Regions from separate parts of the Cytobacillus sp. FSL R7-0696 genome, predicted to be linked through region 2. Evidence: riboswitches for the same ligand, from Rfam matches in the RefSeq annotation. Region 2 holds a riboswitch; each other region holds the start of a gene.
What was found. A riboswitch is a leader RNA that binds a small molecule or an ion and turns the genes downstream of it on or off. The one in region 2 is predicted to bind thiamine pyrophosphate.
Positions count from the first base shown of each region.

Region 1: it holds a riboswitch for thiamine pyrophosphate, as region 2 does, so the genes downstream of both, thiW (energy coupling factor transporter S component ThiW) here and MKX29_RS06805 (3-oxoacyl-ACP reductase) in region 2, are expected to answer to the same signal.
Region 3: it holds a riboswitch for thiamine pyrophosphate, as region 2 does, so the genes downstream of both, tenA (thiaminase II) here and MKX29_RS06805 (3-oxoacyl-ACP reductase) in region 2, are expected to answer to the same signal.

Region 1 is NZ_JBBOWA010000001.1:3,992,168-3,996,923, forward strand. It holds gene MKX29_RS20420 (nuclease-related domain-containing protein) at 1-439, shown strand, start outside; gene MKX29_RS20425 (hypothetical protein) at 554-1,339, shown strand; gene MKX29_RS20430 (shikimate kinase) at 1,571-2,077, opposite strand; TPP riboswitch at 2,203-2,310, shown strand; TPP riboswitch at 2,354-2,446, shown strand; gene thiW (energy coupling factor transporter S component ThiW) at 2,518-3,039, shown strand; gene thiD (bifunctional hydroxymethylpyrimidine kinase/phosphomethylpyrimidine kinase) at 3,008-3,814, shown strand; gene thiM (hydroxyethylthiazole kinase) at 3,814-4,623, shown strand; gene thiE (thiamine phosphate synthase) at 4,623-4,756, shown strand, end outside.
Region 2 is NZ_JBBOWA010000001.1:1,295,742-1,300,497, reverse strand. It holds gene MKX29_RS06815 (ABC1 kinase family protein) at 1-283, shown strand, start outside; gene MKX29_RS06810 (glycosyltransferase family 2 protein) at 401-1,936, shown strand; TPP riboswitch at 2,022-2,123, shown strand; gene MKX29_RS06805 (3-oxoacyl-ACP reductase) at 2,216-2,971, shown strand; gene MKX29_RS06800 (IclR family transcriptional regulator) at 3,190-3,957, opposite strand; gene MKX29_RS06795 (polysaccharide biosynthesis protein) at 4,156-4,756, opposite strand, start outside.
Region 3 is NZ_JBBOWA010000001.1:3,788,936-3,793,691, forward strand. It holds gene MKX29_RS19480 (AbgT family transporter) at 1-144, shown strand, start outside; gene MKX29_RS19485 (GNAT family N-acetyltransferase) at 356-1,108, shown strand; gene trhA (PAQR family membrane homeostasis protein TrhA) at 1,228-1,863, opposite strand; TPP riboswitch at 2,216-2,325, shown strand; gene tenA (thiaminase II) at 2,449-3,138, shown strand; gene MKX29_RS19500 (MFS transporter) at 3,439-4,719, shown strand.

The DNA of each region.
Region 1 (4,756 bases), 2.7 Mb from region 2:
ACAAAATGTTATTCTTCCACCGCAAATTCCACGATTATTAAGAGAACTAAATCAAATAGACATTCAACACTCTCCATTTCATACAAAAATTGTTCACACTTTTTTGAGTCATCATAAAGAAGAAAAGAATTATGCTAGAAAAATCGATTATTGTACGGAGGATTTGGTAAAAGGAGTGGTTTGTCGAGAGTGCAGTGGGCAGATGAGGCGAGCGAGTTTGCGCAAATTTCATTGCTCAAAATGTAGGAGGAATATTTCATCTTATGATGCATTAAGTGAAGCAATCAATGACTTTATTATTCTTTTTCCATCAGAAAAAGTAACAAAGACGGCGATTTATGATTGGTGTGGAGGAGCAATCAGTAGTTCCGCAATACAACGATTCTTACAAGAGAAATATACACTTAATGGTGGTGGAAATTATTTTTATTATCATTAATGGGTTTTAAAAAAGAAGAAATAGTTGAATTATTTAGTAATGAAGTGAAGTAACAGTACCGTATAGATTGATCGGTATTCTGATGGGTTCAATCTACTAGTAAGCAGTTATAAGTTGAACAAAGGACTTTGTGCACAAAAAAATTTATATGACATCGCAAAAAAGGGGATAGTAAGTCACTCAATAGGAGAATCAGAGAAGAGCGCCTCGCAAAAGGGTTTAGCAAGTCACTCGGAAGGACAAACAGAGATGAGCGCCCCGCAAAAGGGATTAGTAAGTCACTCAGAAAGAAAACCAGAAATGAGCGCCTCGCAAAAGGGTTTAGCAAGTCACTCAGAAAGAAAACCAGAAATGAGCGCCCCGCAAAAGGGTTTAGCAAGTCACTCAAAAGGAGAATCAGAGATGAGCGCCCCGCAAAAGGGTTTAGCGAGTCACTCAGGAAAGAAACCAGAGATGAGCGCCCCGCAAAAGGGATTAGTAAGTCACTCGGAAGGAGAAACAGAGATGAGCGCCTCGCAAAAGGGTTTAGCAAGTCCCTCAGAAAGGAAACTAAAGATGAGCGCCTCGCAAAAGGGTTTAGCAGATCCCTCAGAAAGAAAACCAGAGATGAGCGCCCCGCAAAAGGGTTTAGCAAGTCCCTCAGAAAGGAAACTAAAGATGAGCGCTCCGCAAAAGGGGTTAGTAAGTCCCTCGGAAAGAAAACCAGAGATGAGCGCCCCGCAAAAAGGGTTAGCAAGTCCCTCAGAAAGGAAACTAAAGATGAGCGCTCCGCAAAAGGGATTAGCAAGTCCCTCAGAAGGGAAACTAAAGATGAGCGCTCCGCAAAAGGGTTTAGCAAGTCCCTCAGAAGGTAAACCAGAGATGAGCGCCCCGCAAAAGGGATTAGCAAATCACTCGTAAAGAAAATCAGAGATGAGCGCCCCGCAAAAGGGTTTAGTAAGTCCCTCGGAAAGAAAACCAGAGATAAACGCCCCGCAAAAAGGAGTTATTTAGCAATTTATTAAGAACCAAACACAAATGAAAGCCGAGCAAGGGAGTGCCCGGCTTTCATAAATTCGTTTAGGATAATGCGAAATACTTAGATAGTAGAAGAAACATCCTAATGAACCATAACCATAATCATCACTAGCTTTATCTTATCCCACTAATAATCAATTCAGCAGCTTCTTCAGCTGTTTTCCCGTCAACATTGATTTTTAGATGATATGGTTGATAATGAGCTTGTCTTTCTTTGTATAGATGATACATTTCATCAGTAGAAAGACCATTTAATTTCGGTCTTGTATCTTTAATCAATGGGTATCGGTCAAGCCACTTTTCCCATGAGAGCTCGATAAGGACAACGGTACTGTTTTGTAAACATATTTCGCGGTTCTTACTGTTTAAAAAGGCACCGCCGCCTAATGAAAGAATCTGTTTTTCTTCGGCAGATAGTTGTTCAATCAACTCGCTTTCAGCTTTTCGAAAAACTTCTTCACCATGATCAAGGAAAATTTTTGAAGTTGACATCTTGAACTGTTGTTCAATACGTTCATCCGTGTCGATTAAACCCCACTGTAATTTCTTTGCTAATTCCGTTCCTATGGATGTCTTTCCGACCCCCATAAACCCAATAAGTACAATACTCTTATCTTCCATAGACTGTCCTCCCGAATGTTATATAAATATCATATCATAACGTTTTATGTCGCAACATCGTTTCTATCCCATGTTTTTTATTTTCATTTCTATCATTTCATGTTATATTGACATCATATATTATAAGTTTTCACTGGGGGTGCCTTCACATAGAGGCTGAGATTGAATGCCGTTCAAAACCCTTTGAACCTGATCTGGTTTGTACCAGTGGAGGGAAGTGTGTCGATGTAGTCGTCCTCGCTTCCTTTTGGAAGTAGAGGATTTTTTTTATATATGAATAAATGCTAGGGGTGCCAAATACTTGGCTGAGATGAACCCTTTGAACCTGATCTAGTTAATACTAGCGTAGGGAAGCGAGTGACGTCATACATATCATGATGACCAAAGCCGCTTATACAAACTAGCGGCTTTTTTATTTTTATCGAAAGGAGGAAAGGTCTATGAATAAAATCCAAAAAATGACGATGACGGCAACGATTGCAGCCATCACTACTGTGTCGAGTAGTCTCATTTTTATTCCGATTGGAATAGCGAAAATTTTTCCGATTCAGCACTTGGCGAATGTATTATCTGCTGTACTTCTTGGACCATGGTATGCCGTTAGTCAAGCGTTTCTTTCATCTACATTGAGAAATATGATGGGGACAGGAAGTGTTTTTGCCTACCCCGGGAGTATGATTGGCGCATTACTTGCAGGGTTCCTTTATCAAAAAACGAAAAAAATTGGCTTCTCAGCACTAGGTGAAGTCGTTGGAACAGGAATGATAGGGGCAGTAGCGACTTATCCGATTAGTACATTACTTTTAGGACAAGAAGCCACCCTTTTCGGATTTCTACCAGCATTTATGGTGAGCTCGTTTACTGGAGCAATTTTAGGATATGGTTTATTAAGAGTATTAATAAAGAATAAAGCTATTGGAGGTTACATCAATGAAAACAGCATTAACGATCGCAGGTTCTGATTCAGGAGGAGGAGCTGGGATTCAAGCAGATCTTAAAACTTTTTCCGCCAATGGTGTGTTCGGCATGTCTGTCATTACGGCGATTACCGCTCAAAATACAGTAGAGGTACGATCGGTACAGGATATTGAAATCAATATTATAAAAGACCAAATAGAAGCTGTGTTTGATGATATCCAAGTTGATGCTGTCAAAATCGGGATGTTGTCATCTAGTGAGACTGTAAAAATCGTCGCAGACCGTTTAAATCATTATAGTCCAAAAGTGATTGTGTTAGATCCTGTTATGGTTTCGAAAGGTGGACATCATCTTTTAAAGGAACAAGCTATTGAGGCATTAAAAGCGAAGATGTTACCACTTGCGACTGTAATTACGCCAAACATTCCTGAGGCTGAAGTACTTTCGGGTATGACGATTCGCACGGTTGAAGACATGGAGCAAGCTTGTAAAAAGTTATATGAATTAGGGCCAAAAGCCGTCTTATTAAAAGGTGGACATTTAGAAGGAGAACCGAATGACTTATTATGGGATGGTCAAAGTTTCAACTGGTTTAATGGTAGAAGAGTAGAGACAAAAAACACCCATGGTACAGGTTGCACTCTCTCATCTGCCATTGCTGCCGGGTTAGCAAAAGGGGAAGAACTTATTGAGGCCATACAGTCTGCGAAAAATTATATTTCCATAGCGATTGAGCATAGCCTAGCACTCGGTCATGGGCATGGTCCGACAAATCATTTTTATGAGTTATACAACAAAGCAAAGATGGAGGAAAGATAATGGCGATTTCAAGTGAAGCAGTTGAGAGAGTCTTTCAGCAGTTACAAGAACAAACCCCACTCATTCATCATTTAACAAATACAGTAACTATTAATGATTGTGCCAATGTGACCCTAGCAATGGGCGGTTCACCTGTTATGGCCACCCAACTCTTAGAAGTAGAAGAAATGGCTATGATGGCAGATGGGCTCGTAATTAATTTTGGTACTATTAATGATGCAATGTTTGCGGCGATGATTAAAGCTGGACAAACAGCCAATCAAAAAGGGATTCCAGTAATATTTGATCCAGTGGGTGTTGGTGCAACCACTTATCGCACAAATAAGGCAAAGGAGTTAATTAGCACAATAAAAGTGTCCATTATTCGTAGCAATGCTTCTGAAATTTCAGCTCTTATTGGTAAGAATACAAAAACGCGTGGTGTTGATGCAGGGGCAATTGAAATGGCACCTGAAGCACTTGCAAAGGAGGCAGCCGAAGTTCTAAACTGTCTCATTGTTATTAGTGGGAAAGAAGACGTCATTACAGATGGTAGGCAATTCGTTGTGATTGATAATGGAGATTCCCTTTTGACGAAGGTAACTGGAACTGGCTGCATGACAGCTTCATTAGTAGCAACTGCTGCTGCTGTTTCAGAAAATTGGTTTGACGGGGCTGTTATTGGTATGGCTACTATGAGTCTAGCAGGGGAAATCGCAGCAAAGAGCTTACATGCCGGTGAAGGGTTAGGTTCATTTCGAGTGAAGCTAATGGATACGATTAGTACAATGAATGCAGCCACTTGGCTAGAAGGAGTGAGGCAAAACTAATGGATTACCGTTTATATTTAGTCACAGATGATAAAATAGCAAACAATGAATTATATGATATTGTTCGAAGTGGTGTAAAAGGTGGTGTGACCATCGTTCAATTAAGAGAGAAGACAGCGGATGGTCAACCCTT
Region 2 (4,756 bases):
AGATTTGATTGCTCTTATCAAAAAGGGAAAAATCCCGCTCGAGTTGAACTTGCCAAACAGTGAAAAATTTCTAACGAGAATTGACCGTATCAGCAACCGGCTAGCATTTAGTATCGTGTTGCTGGCATTTTGCATTATAATGGTAGGCTTAATTATCGGCTCCGCCCTTGGCAGGCAATCATCTCTCCTATGGAATATACCAGCAGTAGAAATCGGCTTCGTCATTGCGATATTAATGTTCTTATTTCTTATATACACCATCATTAGAGCAGGGAGATTCTGACGACTCTCTGCTTTTTGTTTTGGCTACAATTTTTCTGATTTCACTACACAAGCAAATCATGGGGAGAATATAGTGTAGAGAGGTGAACGATTTTGTCAATAAACGTTAATGTTGCTTATGATTAATACAAAAATTCTCATTGGTAGTCCAATTAATCAAGATCCCGATATTTTAAAAGAGTTTCTGCTTTCGTTAGCTAATTTACAAACGGATACAATGGAGATTCATTATTTTTTCATAGATGATAATCAGAATGAAGAATCAAGTAGACTACTACGTCATTTTGCCAGATGGAAGAACGATGTTGCGATTTTATCCGCAAAAGAAGATAGTATCTATATTCGCACCGACTTTACACATTTCTGGAATGATGCTCTCATCTGGAAGGTTGCTCGCTTCAAAGATATGCTTATTGAGCAGGCAAAATTTGAAGAATTTGATTATTTGTTTTTAGTTGACTCTGATTTGCTTTTACACCCGGATACCCTTCATACACTTATTTCCACGAAAAAAGAAATTGTTTCAGAGGTATTTTGGACGGCTTGGCAAGAGGGGACAATTCCTTATCCGCAAGTGTGGTTAACAGATGAATATACCCACTGGAGACAGGCGGATGAAGGTGTTATAACTAACGAAGAAAAGGCCGTTCAAACCGAGGCCTTTATTCAACAGTTACAAACTCCAGGTGTTTATGAAGTAGGAGGATTAGGTGCGTGCACGCTAATTAGCAGGAAGGCTTTGTTAGCAGGTGTTCATTTTAGTAAAATTAAAAATCTCAGTTTTTGGGGAGAAGATCGACATTTTTGTGTGAGAGCTGTGGCATTAGGACTGGATCTACATGTAGACACACATCTGCCAGCTTATCATATTTATCGTTCTTCTGACCTTACAGGCATACCCGCATTTAAAGAAAAATGTCAGTATGCGTATAGCGAACTACCTATTTATCCAGAAAAAGCAGAAAGCCATCAAATTCGCTTATCGATGATTGTGAAGAATGAAGAAGGTCGTTATTTACAAACGATGTTAAAGAAAGTAAAGCCATTTATCGATGAAGCTGTGATTATAGATGATGCTAGTACTGATCAGACTATATCGATTTTCTTGCAAGAACTAAAAGGTATGCCAATTAAATTGGTCAAGAATGCAAGCTCCCAGTTTGCCAATGAAGTGGAACTAAGAAAACAACAGTGGTTAGAAGCAACGAATGGTTTTTTAGGTTGGGTATTAAATCTTGATGCAGATGAATGGTTTGAGGAGAGTTTTATTGATTATATTGATGACTTTGTTAAACAGGATACTATCGACCTGTACTGTTTTAGACTGTATGATATGTGGGATGAAGACCATTATCGTGAAGATGAATACTGGCAAGCACATTTCTTATACCGTCCATTTCTAGCAAGAGTTGAATCAACCTTTCAGCCTGTCTGGAAAGAAACACCTCAACATTGTGGGAGATTTCCAGAAAACATCTTCCAACTTACCCACAGTTTATCCACAATACGAGTCAAGCATTTAGGCTGGGCAAAAGAAAAAGATCGATTAGAAAAGTATGAGAGATATAAGCTGCTTGACCCGAATAGCCTATACGGTAATGAGAAACAATATGAATCGATTTTAGATAAGAATCCCCGTTTAAAACAATGGTGAGAAACATAAAGGAAATGGTCAATTAAGAACTGAACTTCGATTCATAGCTAGGAAACTATTTGTATGCTAAACTAAAAATAATTAAAAATTGTTGCAGGGGGACTCAGAAAATGAGTTGAGAAGGTTAAAACCTGACCCTTAGAACCTGTTCGTTAAGACGATCGTAGGGAGCATCTTCCAACTATATGCATACGTATGGTAGGCTCTCCATTTTCGGGGAGCCTTTTGTTTTGTTTTCCTGAACATTTTTAATTACATCTATTGAAAAGAGGGAATAGCGTGAGAGAAGAAGTCGTGTTAGTAACAGGAGCAAGTCGTGGATTAGGAGCTACAATTGCTCAGAAGTTCGGTAAGGAGGGCTACAAGGTAGTCGTTAATTATTATAATAATAAAGAAAAAGCCGATGCAGTAGTTGAACAAATCGGGCAAGATCGTGCATTGGCTATCCAAGCTGATGTCAGAGATCAACAAGCAGTAAAAGCAATGGTAGCAGACACAATTGCTCATTTTGGCCGCTTGGATATCGTTGTCAATAATGCATTAGTTCAATTTAAATTTGATCCTGTGGCACAGGCGAAAGTAGAGGAATTATCTTGGGCTAGCTACCAAACCCAGTTTGAAGGCGCGATAAAAGCAAGCTTAAATGTTGTTCAATCTGCTCTTCCGGCTCTAAAGGATTCACAGCAAGCCCGTGTGATTGGTATTGGCACGAATCTTTACCAGAACCCAGTCGTTGCCTACCATGAATATACAACAGCCAAAGCGGCATTAATTGGCTTTACACGCAATATGGCCAAAGAGATCGGACAGTATGATATTAATGTGAATATGGTTTCCGGTGGATTATTAGAAACAACGGATGCAAGTGCTGTCACTACCCCTGAGGTATTTGCGATTGTGGCTGATAACTCTGCTATCCGCCGTGTGACAAAACCAGAAGACGTAGCAGAAGCCGTTGTTTTCTTAGCCTCTCCAGGCGCTAAAGCGATTACGGGACAAAATCTAGTCGTTGATCATGGATTGACGATGAACTAAGATAAAAAAGGTCGTCATCTTTGTTTATGGCGGCCTTTTTCAATGAATGGATTTATTTTGTAGGTCGATAAATCAGTAAAGAGCTTATATCAGCAAATGTGAGACTAAGTCGAAGCTAAATTCCAATTTATTCGCAGAAAAGAATGTTTTTAAAAATTTAACTTAATTTTCTCGCTAGTATTTTATTCTTCTAGATGTTAAAACGGTTGATTGAACGCTCAATCAGTATTGTTCAATTTTTTCCCTTGTTTATATCGATAGCCAAACATAGACGATGCTTGTAAGTGAAACTTCAGCAGTTGCTTGCTCATCGAATCCTTTGCTTCCTTAGGCATCTTTTCGTTAAATCCAACAACTGTCACTGCACCGAGTAATTGATTTTGGTAGTCTAGCAAAGGGACGGAAGCAGAAGAAATTGATGGAATTAAAGGTTCGGTAGCGAAGGAGATTTTCGATTGTTGAATCATTTGCCATTCTGCGTTATCGATCGCATCCCCGTTTCCAAGCCAATCTTTTGTCAGTACTGGGTTTAAGAAACTTAAGAAAATCTTCCCCGCGGCAGATGTTGGTGGCAAGCTTCCGCCTAGTTGTGTACCAATATGAAGTGGTTCATTCGAATGACAAATCTTTGTCGTAATTGGTCCGTTGTTTGTCCATAATGAAAACGAAACGGTGCAGGAAGTAAGCGAAGAAAGTTCCTGCATATAAGGAGTGATTGCATCGGCAATATCACGACTACCAAAGGCGGCTGTACCATATTGAATCAATTTGCTGCCAAGATAATACAGGTTTGTCCCTTTTTCACGATAGAGCATGTTCAATTGTGTAAGTGTATTTAGATATTTATATAAATTACTTTTGGTAATACCGGTTTCTTCTTGAATGGTTGAGAATTTCATTGGGGTATCTTTTTGATAGATTAGTTCGATGATAGAAATGCCTATTTGCAAGGATTGTATCATCGTACTACTTTTTTGTATTTCCATGTATGTAACTCCTCATTATGCTAGTCATGTTGAATCCTAATTTATCAGAAACTACATTAAACAACAACCTCCCTTTAGAGGGTTGGTAGGATATCCCTATAAACTCAGTATATATAAGAATAGTTAGTGAGTTGGCGATTTATTAACATAGTCAATGAAGGCGCTCAACTCACGAAAAATAGGGAGCGGTCAAATATATTAATTTAACCTTTTCCATTTTTTTAGCTCTTTCTGAACATAGGATAATGATTGTAGTTTTTCTTTTAGTTCAGCTACAGAGAGACGATACGTATTATTGGAGTGATATTCTTCTACAGAGTTTGTATCAGTTTCTATTCTGGTATCTCGAGGAATGCGATAGAAGCCTTCAAGATCAATGGCTTTCGCTGCTTCTTCTTTTGTTAGTAAAACTTCATAGAGCTTTTCTCCCGGCCGTGTGCCAATTAATTCTAAAGGAAAGTTAACGTGAAAAAGTTCTTTAATCGCTTGTGCTAAATCTGTAATATAGGCAGCAGGCGATTTTTGTACCATAATATCCCCATTACAAGCATTCTCAAAAGCGTACAATACGAGTTCGACAGCCTCATCTAAACTCATCATAAAACGGGTCATTAAAGGATGCGTAACAGTTAGCGGCTTTCCTTCCTTTACTTGTTCTATGAGAAGCGGAATGATGGACCCCCTTGATGCCATGACATTTCCGTATCTTGTGCCACATATAATGGTACCACGAGCGTTAGCTTGTCTCGATTTAGCGATAAATGTCTTTTCCATTAAAGCTTTAGACATACCCATTGCA
Region 3 (4,756 bases), 2.5 Mb from region 2:
TATGATAAAAAGGCAGGCTTAGGGACATTAATTTCAATGATGTTACCATACTCAATCGCCTTCCTTTTTACATGGGTCATCTTGCTTGTATTATTTGGTTTACTTGGTATTCCGTTTGGTCCAGGGGTGGGAATGTTTCTCTAATATTTTATTAATGCTAAATGATTAAAGTAGAATGACTCTCGCTTTCTGAGTGAGAGTCATTTTGTCTTTTGCATAAAAATCTTATTAGGATAAGTATAAAAGAAGCTATAATTGTTAATATAGACATGTTATTTTGGAGTTCAAATCAGTTATTCTTTTAATATTTTGTCTTACTATTACCCAAAAATTTAGTAAGAGGGTGGGTTTATTAATGGTTAGTTTCAGAGATATACACGATGATGGTAATTTAATAGCAGAGAAAGCCAACTTTGAACACTATGGCACAAAACAGTTCTATTTTAAATATGATGCAAACTTTATTCAATTTAAAATAAATCCTAGTTTGCAAGTATTTCAACTGGCACAGAGGTATTTAGAAGACTATCAGAAAGAGCATAAACAAGAACATTTGAAGTTTTATTTACCAGCAGACGAAATGATTCAAGAGGATGTTTTATTATACCTTTATCAACAATTTTATACGATCGGGTGTCAGGAGTTATATGAAATTAAACCTCTTCAATTTATCTATAAAGATAGAAAGAACGAAATCGTGGTTGAGGAAGTGACAAATGATAATTTACGAGAATATCTACTATTGCAGAGAAACTTTGATCAAGATTATGGTGAGGAATATGTGAATCTTAATAGAAGCATGCATTCCTATCATTATAATGCAAAAGATACGTTACAGTTACTCGCATATGATCATGGTGTGCCAGCAGGTTCATTACAAGTATTTTTTAATAAGTGTACGTGTACAGCTGAAATTGATAATGTAGGTGTGTTACCAGCTCACCGATTAAAGGGGATTGCTGCAAGTTTGCAATATGAAGTAATGAAACGATTTAGCAATCATAGGGTTATACTTGTAGCCGACAGCAATGACACGCCAAAGGATATGTATCGCAAACAAGGGTATAAAAAAGTGAGTTTTCGCTATGAAGTAATGAAGTTATTATAAGTAGTAGTTTTTTTAGATTAAACACGTATTGTCATAAAAACTCAACAAACGGATATTAATAAATCTGCAGGCGGTGAGAGTAGCCATCTGCAGATCATTTATAAAGAAGTAAATTTTGATCATGGTAGAAGCGAGAGAACAGCAAAAAAATGCATAATCGAACCAGCGAGAATAAAAACATGCCACAATGCGTGATGGTACTTAAATCCTCTCCATACATAAAATATTGAACCAGCAGTGTATAGTACGCCACCGATAATGAGGAAAATCATTCCTTGTTTGGGTAAGTGTGTAACCAAGGGCTCCCAGGCAAATATAATTAGCCAGCCCATCAAAACATATAGTAATGTCGAGAAGACTAAAAACTTTTTAACAAAAAAACATTTGAAAACCGTACCAGCAATCGCTAGCCCCCAAACAAGACCAAATAAAGTCCATCCTAAGGGTCCTTTAACTGTTATAAATAGAAACGGTGTGAACGTTCCAGCAATAAAAAAGTAAATGGAAGAATGATCGAGAATCTCAAATACATCCTTTGCTTTTCCAGCAGGTAAACTATGTAGCAAAGTTGATGAGAAATATAAAATAACCATCGTTGTACCAAAAAGAACAAAGCTGACAATATGCCAAGCTGTTCCATATAAGGATGAGAAAACAGTTAAAATGACCAGAGCCGCAATACTTAATAGCGCACCAATTCCGTGTACGATCGCGTTGGCGATTTCTTCTCCCTTTGAAAAAATATGTGTTTCCAAGTAGTATTCACCCATTCTTTATCCAAAATCATAATTCTAGTATAAACATATTTTACGCTGATAAAAAGTCGAAAGCTTTCATTATAAAGAAAAACTTCACCGAACGAAAAGGGGGAAGGGTCTGGTCTAACGGCAGAGAGTTTAAATGCTTGGAGAATATTTGGTGTTATCCATCCTTGAGTCAATGCCAATTTAAGCCGCGGTATTACGTCAGTTGAAGCATTCATCCAACTTGTTTCATAATGGTTACTGAAAGAGAAGCTCGACATTGCTTATTTACTAAACTTGCAGTTTCCATTTAGGTTGACATTTATTGATAAGATGATAACATAACTTTGAAAGCATAATTGAATAAATCCACTAGGGGTGCCTTTAAAAGGCTGAGATTAAAGTGTAATAACTTTAAGACTCTTAGAACCTGATCTGGTTGATACCAGCGTAGGGAAGTGGCGTATATAAATTTAGTTAACATTATAACTATAACTAAATGAATAATGTATACAGTAACCACTTTCTTATAGGAAGTGGTTTTTCGCTTTTCTGGATTTTTTATGCTCGATAAAAAAAAGAGAAGAGGTAGAAATGATGACAACAAAAGAAACGTTTACACAATCGTTAAGGAAAGAAGTACATGATATATGGGAAGCGAATTTTGAACACCCTTTCGTTAAAGGAATTGCTAAGGGAGATTTACCAATTGAGTGTTTCCGCTTTTATGTGTTACAAGATTCTTACTATTTATCACATTTTGCTCGTGTGCAAGCAATCGCTGCTTCTAAAGCAGAGAATTTATATATGACCTCAAGAATGGCCTCGCATGCGCAAGGTACCTATGAAGCTGAACTAGGGTTACATAACAAATTTATGGAGGTATTAAAAGTTTCTGAAGAAGAGTTAAACCAGTTTAAACCCGCTCCTACTGCCTATGCATATACATCCCATTTATATCGTGTAGCAGAGACAGGCACAGTTGGCGAGGTCATCGCTAGTTTGCTTCCGTGTTATTGGATTTATTATGATATTGGGCAGAGCTTTAAAGGGGCAAAACCAAAAGAAGAAATCTATCGTACCTGGATTGATACATACGGTGGAGAATGGTTTGTTAAACTTGTACTGGAACAAATTCATCATCTTGATCGGCTTGCTGAAATGGCATCTGAAACAGAAAAAGAAAAAATGAAAATGGCATTTACCATTAGCTGTCAATATGAATTAGCTTTTTGGGAAATGGCTTATACCCAAGAAAAGTGGCTAAGTGATAAAACATATGCATAAAACTTCATAAATGAAAGCAGGAATAGTGTTAACAGAATAAGGTTAGTTCATACTAACTCAATTCTGTTAACATCATACCCTTTATAATCGTTGTAGTATCAGGTTTGTTTATGGAATAAAGACAATTTGCCGTATCGGATTTTCCTAAAAAGAAGTTCGGACTTCAAAAACTACTCATCTAGTCAATAGAAATGACTTCTACTTCTCCACCCTCATAGACATATAAACTTCCTATATATATATAATGACAATAAGCGTATAATGAGAGACGAATGTTAAATTGAGGAAGGCGTTTTAAAAATGAATAAACAACAAAGTAAGTACAGATGGGTTGTATTTGGTGTTTTACTTTTAGCCTATTTATTTATGGTTAGTCAAAGAACAGCACCTGGTTTAATTACTGATCAATTAATGGAAGAATTTCATTTAACTGCAGCAACGATTGGGCTGATAACGAGTATTCAATTTTTTGCTTATGCTGGATTGCAAATTCCCATCGGATTATTCTCTGATAGATTTGGTCCCAATGTATTTCTAGTCGCTGGAACACTGCTAAACGGGCTAGGTACCATCCTGTATAGTTCGGTAGATAATAGTTATATGCTCATCTTTGCTAGGTTATTATGTGGAATTGGCGATGCTACTATATGGGTCAATTTAGTTCTTGTATTGAGCATTTGGTTCAAGCAGCAGGAGTTTTCGATGCTAGTGGGATTTGCCGGAATGACCGGAAGTTTAGGATTCTTATTAGCAACAGTTCCTTTTAGTTCGACCATTTCTCTATTAGGGTGGCGACTTCCATTTTTAATTGTTGGCATTGTAATATTCACCCTTGGTATGGGGCTTTATGTTGTTTTAATAAAATATCCTAAGAAGAAATTTCAAATGGAAGAAGAAAAAAATCAAAAAGAAACAAATGAACCGTTATTAGTCATCATAAGAAGATTACTTGTCAATCGCCAAGCTTGGGCGACATTCCTTTGTCACTTTGGTGTAGTGGGCACATATATCGGCTTTATTGGCTCTTGGGCAGTTCCCTATGGTATGGACATTTACGGTTTATCACGATCAAGTGCAAGTGAAGTAATTATGTACGGCTTATTTGGTGCCATTATCGGAGCACCATTAACAACCTATCTATCTACTTTTTTTGACAGAGTCAAAGCACCGTATGTCATTGTGCAGATGCTGTCGGTTTCTGCTTGGATCACTTTAGTATTGATGGGTGGAGAGCCACCATATTTATTATTCATTCTTTTATTCGTAATCATAGGTTATGCAAATGGTGCCAGTGCTCTAACCTTTACAGTTGTTAGACAGTCCTTTCATATAAAGGAAGTGGGGCTTATTTCCGGTTTCGCTAATACGGGAGGCTTTCTTAGCGCAGTGTTGCTGCCAGCAATTTTTGGAAAAGTATTGGACCATTTTGCTAATTTTGACGTTATAACCGCTTATCAATATGGACTTTATATTCCTTTAAGCTTTGCGATTATTGGGTTAATTGGAGTATTCATGTTATATGAGCCAACAGTATATCGTCAAAAACTTAAAATGAGTCAAATGAAAAAATCGGTTGGTTAACAATCGATTTTTTTATTTAGCTAATAAAAAATGAAGA